2 linked regions of the Hahella chejuensis KCTC 2396 genome follow. The protein of the gene in region 1 interacts with the protein of each later gene in a pairwise test. Links are inferred from orthologs where the notes say so. Each region holds a gene or a part of one and is shown on either strand. Other genes may lie near its edges.

Evidence for each region. Proteins that work in one complex are often made in the same cells at the same time.
Region 2: the proteins of HCH_RS21285 (region 1) and HCH_RS01275 interact in binary tests that used the Escherichia coli proteins (3 or more experiments, as listed by UniProt). The link is inferred for Hahella chejuensis KCTC 2396 from one-to-one orthologs.

The regions. Positions count from the first base shown.
Region 1 is NC_007645.1:4,878,190-4,883,525, forward strand. What follows is about bases 878-4,309. They hold HCH_RS21285 (2-oxoglutarate dehydrogenase E1 component), read right to left. Parts: upstream 3,919-4,309; coding sequence 1,078-3,918; downstream 878-1,077. Other genes in these bases: odhB (2-oxoglutarate dehydrogenase complex dihydrolipoyllysine-residue succinyltransferase), read right to left, coding at 878-1,046; HCH_RS21290 (succinate dehydrogenase iron-sulfur subunit), read right to left, coding at 4,211-4,309. In the rest of the region: more of odhB, read right to left, coding at 1-877; more of HCH_RS21290, read right to left, coding at 4,310-4,915; sdhA (succinate dehydrogenase flavoprotein subunit), read right to left, coding at 4,937-5,336. UniProt on the Escherichia coli protein: E1 component of the 2-oxoglutarate dehydrogenase (OGDH) complex which catalyzes the decarboxylation of 2-oxoglutarate, the first step in the conversion of 2-oxoglutarate to succinyl-CoA and CO(2).
Region 2 is NC_007645.1:295,996-300,397, forward strand. The notes cover bases 922-3,790. They hold HCH_RS01275 (ABC-F family ATP-binding cassette domain-containing protein), read left to right. Parts: upstream 922-1,335; coding sequence 1,336-3,246; downstream 3,247-3,790. Other genes in these bases: HCH_RS01270 (TIGR02444 family protein), read right to left, coding at 922-1,287; HCH_RS01280 (branched-chain amino acid ABC transporter substrate-binding protein), read left to right, coding at 3,359-3,790. In the rest of the region: HCH_RS01260 (FKBP-type peptidyl-prolyl cis-trans isomerase), read right to left, coding at 1-89; HCH_RS01265 (DUF4124 domain-containing protein), read right to left, coding at 216-719; more of HCH_RS01270, read right to left, coding at 724-921; more of HCH_RS01280, read left to right, coding at 3,791-4,402. UniProt on the Escherichia coli protein: Genetic data indicate it may be involved in ribosome assembly or function.

The DNA.
Region 1 (5,336 bases):
GTTTGCGGGGGATTCAGAATCGGCGTGGACATCAATGAACCGAACACGCCGCCATTGGAAATGGTGAACGTGCCGCCAGTCATGTCTTCGATCGCCAGCTTGCCGTCGCGCGCTTTCTTACCGAAGTCGCCGATGGTGGATTCAATATCCGCCAGGCCCATCTGATCCGCATCGCGCAGGATAGGAACAACCAGACCGCGCTCAGTGGATACCGCTACGCCGACATCCTGATAACCGTGGTAAACAATATCGTTGCCATCAATGGACGCATTCACAGCGGGGAAACGCTTCAACGCTTCGCAAGCCGCTTTAACGAAGAAGGACATGAAGCCCAGTTTCACGCCATTATGACGCTTCTCGAACAGATCTTTGTATTGCTTACGCAGATCCATGATCGGCTTCATGTTGACTTCGTTGAAGGTAGTCAGCATTGCAGAGTTATGCTGAGCTTCCAGCAGACGACGCGCGATGCTGGCGCGCAGGCGAGTCATCGGCACGCGCTTCTCGGGACGCGCTCCCGCTGGAGATTCGATAGCAGGCATAGTCGGCGCCGCTGCAGGCTGAGCGGAGGACTTCACTTCAGCGGTAACGCTGGTAGTGTTGGAAGACAGGTGGTTAATCACGTCTTCCTTGGTGACTCTACCGCCTTTACCTGTGCCCTGAATATCGGAAGGATTCAGGTTGTTCTCTTCCGCCATTTTGCGCGCGGATGGACTCAGAATCGCTTCCTGACCAGACTTAGCTTCAGTCGCCGCAGGAGCAGCCTGTGGCTTTTCTTCCGCTGCGGCAGGCGCCGCCGTTCCAGCCGCACCCTCTTTAAATACCGCAATAACTTCTTCGCTAAGCACCGTATCGCCTTCGCCTTTGAGAACTTTCTCAATGACGCCGGCAGCAGGCGCTACAACCTCCAACACCACTTTATCCGTCTCGATATCGACCAGTAGCTCGTCCCTAGCCACGGATTCCCCAGGTTTTTTATGCCAAGTCGCCACTACGCCGTCCGCGACGGACTCTGGGAAAGTAGGAGCTTTAATTTCGATCGCCATCTTTTATCCTTTGTACTAACCAAGCGCCTGTTTAAATAGTAAAGGCATCGTTAACTAATTTAGCTTGCTCTTCCGCATGGACATGACCATAGCCCGCAGCAGGAGCGGCGGAGCCTGGACGTCCAGCGTACTCGAGATAGAGTTTCGGGTGCGTCTTCGCGAGGACGTTACGCATATGGTGCTGACTGCAGTACCAAGCGCCCTGGTTCATGGGCTCTTCCTGACACCAAACGATATTGGTCAACTTCTTGTACGCAGACAGAACTTCTTCCAAATCGTCTTCGGGGAACGGGTACAACTGCTCTATGCGGATAATCGCCACGTCCTGTATGTTTTCATTACGACGCTTATCCAACAAGTCGTAATACACCTTACCGCTACACATAATGACCCGGCGAACCTGCTTCGGATCGATATGATCGTCGATCTCGCCAAGGACTGTGTAGAAGTGACCTTCGGCAAGCTCCTCAACCGTAGAGACTGCGTCTTTATGGCGCAACAGACTCTTCGGACTCATCGCCACCAGAGGCTTACGCAGCGGACGCTTAACCTGACGACGCAGCATATGGAACACCTGCGCAGGCGTGGTCGGCACGCAGACTTGGATGTTGTGCTCAGCGCACAACTGCAGATAACGCTCCAGACGCGCTGAAGAGTGCTCTGGCCCCTGCCCTTCATAGCCGTGCGGCAACAGCATGGTCAGACCGCACAGACGGCCCCACTTGTGCTCGCCACTGGTGATGAACTGGTCGATAACAACCTGGGCTCCGTTAGCGAAGTCGCCGAACTGAGCCTCCCAAATCACCAGCGTTTTCGGGTTCGTGGTCGCGTAACCGTATTCGAACGCCAACACCGCCTCTTCAGAGAGGTAGGAGTCGTAAATATCGAACACAGGCTGACCTTCCGCCAAATGTTGCAACGGAATATGCAAACCACCGTCCTTCTGATTATGAAGAACCGCATGTCTATGGGAGAAAGTGCCGCGACCAACATCCTGACCGGTAAGACGTATGCTGTGACCTTCATGCAACAGCGTCGCATACGCCATAACTTCTGCATAACCCCAGTTCACCGGCATGGCGCTTTGGGTCATTTTCTTGCGGTCTTCCAAGATTTTGGAGACCTGACGCTGAGGCACGAATCCGTCAGGCAGCACATCCATTTTCCGGCCGAGCTTCTGCAGCGTTTTAAGACTGATGCCAGTCTTGCACTTGGCTGTCCATTGGTGGCCCAGGTAGGGGGACCAGTCAACAAACAGCTCTTTATTAGGCTCTTTCACCAAGCTCTTAACGACGTGATCGCCTTTATCCAGCAGATCGCGATATTCGTTTTCCAGGCGAGCGGATTCTTCCTCGGTGATGACGCCTTCGTTAATCAACCGCTGAGCGTAAATCTGGCGGGTGGTTGGCAGGCTTTTAATGCACTGATACATCAGCGGCTGAGTCGCAGAAGGCTCATCCGCTTCGTTGTGACCTCGGCGGCGATAGCACAACAGGTCGATAACCACATCTTTCTTAAAGGTGTTGCGATAATCCATCGCCACCTGTGTAACGAACAGAACCGCTTCCGGATCATCGCCGTTGACGTGGAAAATTGGCGCTTGAACCATTTTCGCAACGTCGGTGCAATATTCGGTGGAACGCGCGTCTTCACGGCGGTGAGTAGTGAAACCGACCTGATTATTAATGATGATGTGGACAGTGCCGCCAACGCCGTAGCCACGGGTCTGGCTCATCTGGAACGTTTCCATGACCACGCCCTGACCCGCGAACGCCGCGTCGCCATGCATGATGACAGGCACGACCGCATCGCCGGCAGTATCGTCACGACGGTCCTGGCGCGCTCTTACAGAACCTTCCACTACCGGGGATACGATTTCCAAGTGCGAAGGATTGAACGCCAACGCCAAATGAACTTCGCCGCCCGGAGTCAGCACGTTGGAAGAGAAGCCCTGGTGATACTTCACGTCGCCGGAACCTTCATCCAACAGTCGCTTGCCTTCGAACTCATCAAACAAGGCTTTAGGGTTTTTACCCAAGGTGTTGACCAGCACGTTGAGACGACCACGGTGCGCCATACCGATAACGATTTCTTTGGCGCCGTAGCTTCCCGCTCTCTGAATCAACTCATCCAGCAGGGGAATCAAGCTCTCGCCGCCTTCAAGGCCAAAGCGCTTGGTGCCTGGATAACGTGAAGATAAGTATTTTTCGAGACCTTCCGCCGCACTCAATCTTTCCAGCAGATGGTAGCGGCGCTCTTTCTCATAAACAGGATGCGAGCGCACTGATTCAAGGCGCTGCTGAACCCAGCGCTTTTCTTCAGTGTTAACGATATGCATGTACTCAGCGCCGACGGTATCGCAGTAGGTAAACTCCAAACCGCGAATAATCTCGCCGAAAGTCATGGTCTCTACGCCGAAGCACAACGATCCGGTCTGAAATACAGTATCCAGATCCGCCTTGGTCAAACCATGGTATTCCAACTCCATGTCTGCGACATGCTCGCGCACCATCAGATTGAGAGGGTCCAGCTTGGCTTTCTGATGTCCACGAAAACGGTAGGTGTTGATCAGCTGCAGCACCTTAACTTGTTTACGTTCGTGCTCAGTGCTGACTAATGAGGTTGGACTGGCTTCGACAGCCGCTGCGCGTCTGCGCGACAGTTTCAGGAACTGCTCTTTAATGACCGAGTGAGGGACATCCTGGCTGGGTAGTCCTTCCTCTTTTGGCAGTTTGTCGAAATACTCACGCCAGGCCTGGGGTATGCCGTTAGGATCGGTGAGATAGGTCTCATAGAGTTGCTCAACATAGGCAAAGTTCCCACCTGCCAAATGGGAAGTCCGCCACAGCTGCTCCATCGTGCTTTCGTGCATATAGCTCGCCTTGGTTGCATCAGGGAACTATCTGCTTAAGGCCACTGATTACGGCTCGTTCCAGCGTCGCAAAGGCGTGCCAAACCACAGATAGCGCAGAGGACATCTGCATAACCCCGTAGGTTTACAACAGTAAACCACCCCGTCCAATTGATGGAGGGAGTGGATTTCCTACCAGTTCAGTTTGTTTATGTCGCGCGCGTGTTCTGCAACACGTGCGCGCTATTAGCTTCTTAGTATAGACAGCTAATTCAGCAACGACCGTAACAGTGTAATTTTTTAAATTATAGTTTTAAGTAGCACGCTGTAAGAGCATATTGCGTATGTGGCCGATGGCTCTGGTTGGGTTCAGGCCTTTCGGACAAACACTTACGCAATTCATGATTCCCCGGCAGCGGAATACGCTGAACGGGTCGTCGAGATTCGCCAATCTTTCTTCGGTAGAAGTGTCGCGACTGTCGACCAGGAATCTGTATGCCTGCAACAAGCCTGCGGGACCAACGAACTTATCTGGGTTCCACCAGAACGACGGGCATGAAGTAGAACAGCACGCACATAGAATACATTCATACAGGCCGTCCAGCTTTTCACGCTCTTCGGGTGACTGCAATCGCTCTATCGCAGGAGGCGGATTGTCATTCACCAGGAATGGCTTAATTTTCTCGTACTGCTTGTAGAAAATCGCCATATCCACAACCAAGTCGCGAATAACCGGCAACCCTGGCAATGGCCGCAATACCAGCTTGTTGTTCTTCACCACCTGAGAAAGAGGGGTGATACAGGCCAAGCCGTTCTTGCCGTTCATATTCATGCCGTCCGAACCGCACACGCCCTCACGGCATGAGCGACGGTACGCCAGGGTCGGGTCTTTTTCTTTCATCAGTCCCAGCACGTCGAGAACCATAAGGTCCTTGCCCGCAGGGACTTCCAGCTCCACATCCTGCATGTAGGGAGCTTCGTCAACTTCCGGATTATAACGATAGATGCTTACCAACATAACTCTGTCTCCCCAACGACACTAGTAACTACGAGCTTTCGGAGGAAATGGCTCCACAATTTTCGGCGCGAAGTTCACTTCCCGCTTGCTTACCCGCTTGTCTACAGGGAAGTAAAGAGAGTGCTTCAGCCAATTGTCGTCGTCCCGTTCAGTGTAGTCGTTACGGGCGTGCGCTCCGCGGCTTTCCTTTCTTTCTTCAGCCGCAACAGCCGTCGCATAAGCGACTTCGTACAGGTTATCCAGCTCTAAAGCTTCGATACGAGCGGTGTTGAACGCCATACTCTTATCTTCAAGAACCGTGTTCTTCACACGACCGCCCAGCTCTTCCAGCAACTTCAGACCTTTCTGCATGCTTTCGCCATCACGGAATACACCGAAATATAGCTGCATGGTGTTCTGCAAGTCTTTACGTACTTCCGCC
Region 2 (4,402 bases), 4.6 Mb from region 1 along the record:
AGCTTTTCCGTTTCCGCATGGACTGCGACAGGCAAAGATAACGCCACAGCGCATAGCAGACCGCTCATGCTGGCTAACGCTTTTTTCATAATTATTCCTCAAAAAATTTACATGGATCGGCAGTATAAAGCGCTTTAAGGTACAGCTTTTTGGCGCCCTGCGCTAGGGGATGTCAACGTCGGGAACCGGCAGTATCCCGGGCTTGGTTCACAGTTCTAACCGCCGTTGACTTGCTGCAACTGCTTGTTGCGTTCATTCATGAGGTCGCGCACCGCCTTGGCTTCATCCATGAGGTTCAGCGCGCGTTCAAAGCTGAGGGTGTCTTTGTTTTCCGCATCCTCCAGGGTCTTGCGCGTTTCTGGAGGCAGCGCGTCGCGAGGAGATCCGGTGGCGACCTGGGGCTCTTCCTTCTTCTCCGTGGGAACCGACTGAATAATATTGGTTTTGTTGCTGACGCTAATCACGTCCACGTTGACGCCTTCGGGAGGCGGGGCGTCGCTGTATTGCAGCACGCCTTCAGCGTCGCGCCATTTGTATACCTGACGCACCACTTCCTGCTCCGGCAGCTTTTTATCCATGGTCATCAGGGTGGGCGTTTCGGTTCCTTCCGGTAAGGGCAGCCGCCACATGGGCGAACCTGTCTTATCTTTAATAAAAAAAGGCAGAGCAAGGGCGACCCCAAGCGAGGCCAATGTCAGAAATCGAAAAATCCACTTCAAAAGTTCACATCTCCGTGGCCAGGCAATTGGCCATCAAATTCAATTGCGCCTGATTTACTTCCAACGCGCCGTCGAGGCGGGAGAGGTAATCAAGCAGATTGCGACGGCAAAGAGAAACCGTCTCCATCGCTTCCTGCGGAGATGATAAATCCTCTTTCTCCGTACCTGATAGTAAAGCATAGATAAGCGATATTTCGTAGCGTTCCGCCTGTAATTCCAGCTGGAGAATGCGCTCTCTGAGCGTGTTTTGGCGACGGTGCTTTTTATCCAGTCCGTTGCGGGCCGACCGCAATGGAATAACGATGTCGGCGCGCCAGGAATTGATGGCGTTGAAATCGAGGTCGGGATCAAAACCGCGTTGTCGTTGCGCCAACCAGCCGCAGGCGAGCAGCAGATTAACGTCGGCGTCAAACTCATTTTGCCATTGCAGGCAAATATCCCGGACCTGAGGATTCGCGTAATGCGTCAGAGCGTAATTCCAGAGGGGGTTGTCCAGGGAAACCAGAATGCTCCGACTTGGGTTCCTGGAAACGTTTGTCTTCGGCGTGTCAGGGGCGTTCGCGCGCATAGAAAACTCTTTAAAGAATCGCTGGCAAGCGTGCTAAAATCCGCCGCCATGTTAAGTCTAAATCAGTTATCGATCCAACGTTCCGGCCAGTATCTGCTGGAAAACGCCACTGTCACCGTTACGGCGCGCAGCCGCGTCGCTATTGTCGGCCCTAACGGTTGCGGTAAATCCACATTGTTCAGCCTTATTTTGGGAGAACTCGGCGCCGATTCCGGGGATATTTCCTTTCCAGGCGGAACGCGCATTTCCCACATGGCTCAGGAGACGCCTGCGCTGGATTGCTCCGCGCTGGACTTCGTCCTCGACGGCGATAAGCGACTGCGTCAATTGCAGGCGGAACTGGCGCTGGCGGAGCAGGCGGACGACGGCGTCGCCACTGCGCGGTTGCACCATGAGCTTGATCTGATCGACGGCTACAGCGCGGAAGTACGCGCGCGCCGCCTCCTGGAAGGCCTGGGCTTTCCCACGCACTGGCACTCGCGCGCAGTGGGAGAATTTTCCGGGGGCTGGCGAATTCGGCTCAACCTTGCGCAGGCGCTGATGTGTCCGTCCGAATTGTTGCTGTTGGACGAACCCACCAACCACTTGGATCTGGACGCCCTGGTCTGGCTGGAGAACTGGTTGCTGCGTTACCAGGGGACGTTGCTGTTTATCTCCCACGACCGTGATTTCATTGATCATCTGGCGACGCATGTGTTGCATTATGATCAACGCTCGCTGATGTTGTACACCGGAGGCTACAGCCAGTTCGAGGAAGCGCGGGCGATGCGGTTGGCGCAGCAGCAGGCGCTGTATGTGAAGCAACAGGCGCGCATTGCGGAAATTCAGTCATTTGTACGGCGCTTTGGCGCCAAAGCCACCAAGGCTAAGCAGGCGCAGAGTCGTCTGAAAGAGCTGGAGCGTATGGAGTTGATTGCGGCGGCGCACGTGGACTCCCCATTCAGCTTTTCCCTGCCGTGCAGCGACAAAATCTCCAGCCCGCTTTTGGTGATAGACGACGCTGGCTTAGGGTATGACGCGCAGCCGGTTCTACAGCATGTGAACCTGACGTTACTGCCTGGCGCCCGTCTGGGCGTACTCGGCGCCAATGGCGAAGGTAAATCCACCCTGATCAAAACGCTGGCGGGTCAACTGCCGTTGATTTCTGGTCGCAGAACAGGCGGTGAGCATCTAAGGATTGGCTACTTCGCCCAGCATCAGTTGGAAGCGCTGGACCCAGGCGCAACGCCGATGCAGCATCTGCAAAAAGTCAGGCCGCAGGCGTCGGAGCAGGAAATTCGTAATTTCCTGGGCGGATTCGGTTTCCCTGGCGAGCAGGCGGCGGGAGACATCAAGAATTTTTCCGGCGGCGAGCGGGCGCGTCTGGCGCTGGCGTTGATCGCCTGGAACAAACCTAATCTGTTATTGCTGGACGAACCCACCAACCACCTTGATCTGGATATGCGCCACGCTCTGAACATGGCGCTGCAGGAATATCCTGGCGCGGTTATCGTTGTGTCTCACGACCGGCATCTGTTGCGGGCGATGGCGGATCAGTTTGTCTGGGTGCATGGCGGCCGTATGGAACCCTATAACGGCTCCCTGGAAGACTACGAAAAAGAACTGCTAAGCCGCCTGCGGGCGAATCAGCCGGAAGCGGCGAAAAGCGATGCTTCCGCAGAAGAGGAGATGCAGGAAAGCGCGGAGGATCGCAAGCGTCGTAAGCGGGAAGAGGCGGAAAAAAGGCAGCGTTTAAGCCCCTTGCGGAAAAAAATAGCTACACTGGAAGCTGAGATAGAAAAGTTGCAGGGCAAACTGCAGGAGATTGAAGCGCAATTGGGAGAAGGAGATCTTTACGAGGACAAGAACAAGGAACAACTGAAAGCGCTTCTGGAATCCCAGCGGGTGAACCGCCAAAGTCTGTCTGAGGCGGAGGAGACCTGGCTGGAGTTGAATGAGGAGTTGGAAGGACTGCTCTGATCGGCCTATCTCTCTATGCGTATATATGCCTATAGACCGCTTCGCCGCTACGGAGTTTAGTTAGAGTCCTTGCAACCACGATAATCACAATATATTCGCAAGGAGTATTCCCATGAAACTGTGGAAACGCACCCTGACCGGGCTGGCCGTTGGCCTGTGTCTCTCCTCCGCTCTTCAAGCCGCTGAAACTATCAAAATCGCCATTGCAGGACCCCAATCCGGGTCGGTCGCCCAATATGGCGAGATGCAGTTTAACGGCGTGCACGCAGCCATTGACCTGATCAACAAAGCAGGAGGCGTCAAGGGCAAAATGCTGGAAGCAGTTGAATATGACGACGCTTGCGAACCCAAGCAGGCCGTGGCGGTCGCCAACAAAGTCGTCAACGATGGCGTGCAGTATGTAGTCGGGCATTTGTGCTCCGGCTCCACCCAACCCGCCACTGATGTTTATGAAGACGAAGGCATTCTCGCGGTGACCTGCTCCACCAACCCCTCGATCACCGAACGCGGTTTCCGCTACATCTTCCGCACCATCGGTCTGGACTCCGCGCAAGGACCCACCGCCGGTAAATATATCGCTGAACATCTCAAGCCCAAGCGCGTCGCGGTCATTCACGATAAACAACAGTACGGCGAAGGCATCGCGAGTTCTGTGAAAAGCACGCTGGAAAGCATGGGCGTCAACGTCGTTGCGTTTGAAGGCGTGACCGCAGGCGACAAAGACTTCTCTTCACTGATCGCGAAACTGAAGAAAGAGAATGTGGATCTGGTTTACTACGGTGGTTACCACCCGGAACTGGGCCTGATCCTGAGACAAAGCAACGACGCTGGCTTTAAGCCGCAGTTCATGGGGCCCGAAGCAGTTGGCAACAAAGAGATTTCCTCTATCGCCGGTCCTGCTTCAGAAGGCTTGATTGTGACTTTGCCCGCCAGATACGACCTGAACGAGAGTAACGCGGATGTCGTGGCGTTGATGAAGTCCAAAGGACAGGACCCTACAGGCCCGTTCGTGTGGACCAGCGTCGCAGCCGTGCAGTCACTGGTTGAAGCGATGAACAAAGTCGGCGATGGCGATACTGAGAAAGTTGCTGATTACCTGCGCGAAAACACCATCAATACGTCGATGGGTCCTCTGACCTGGGATGACAAAGGCGAT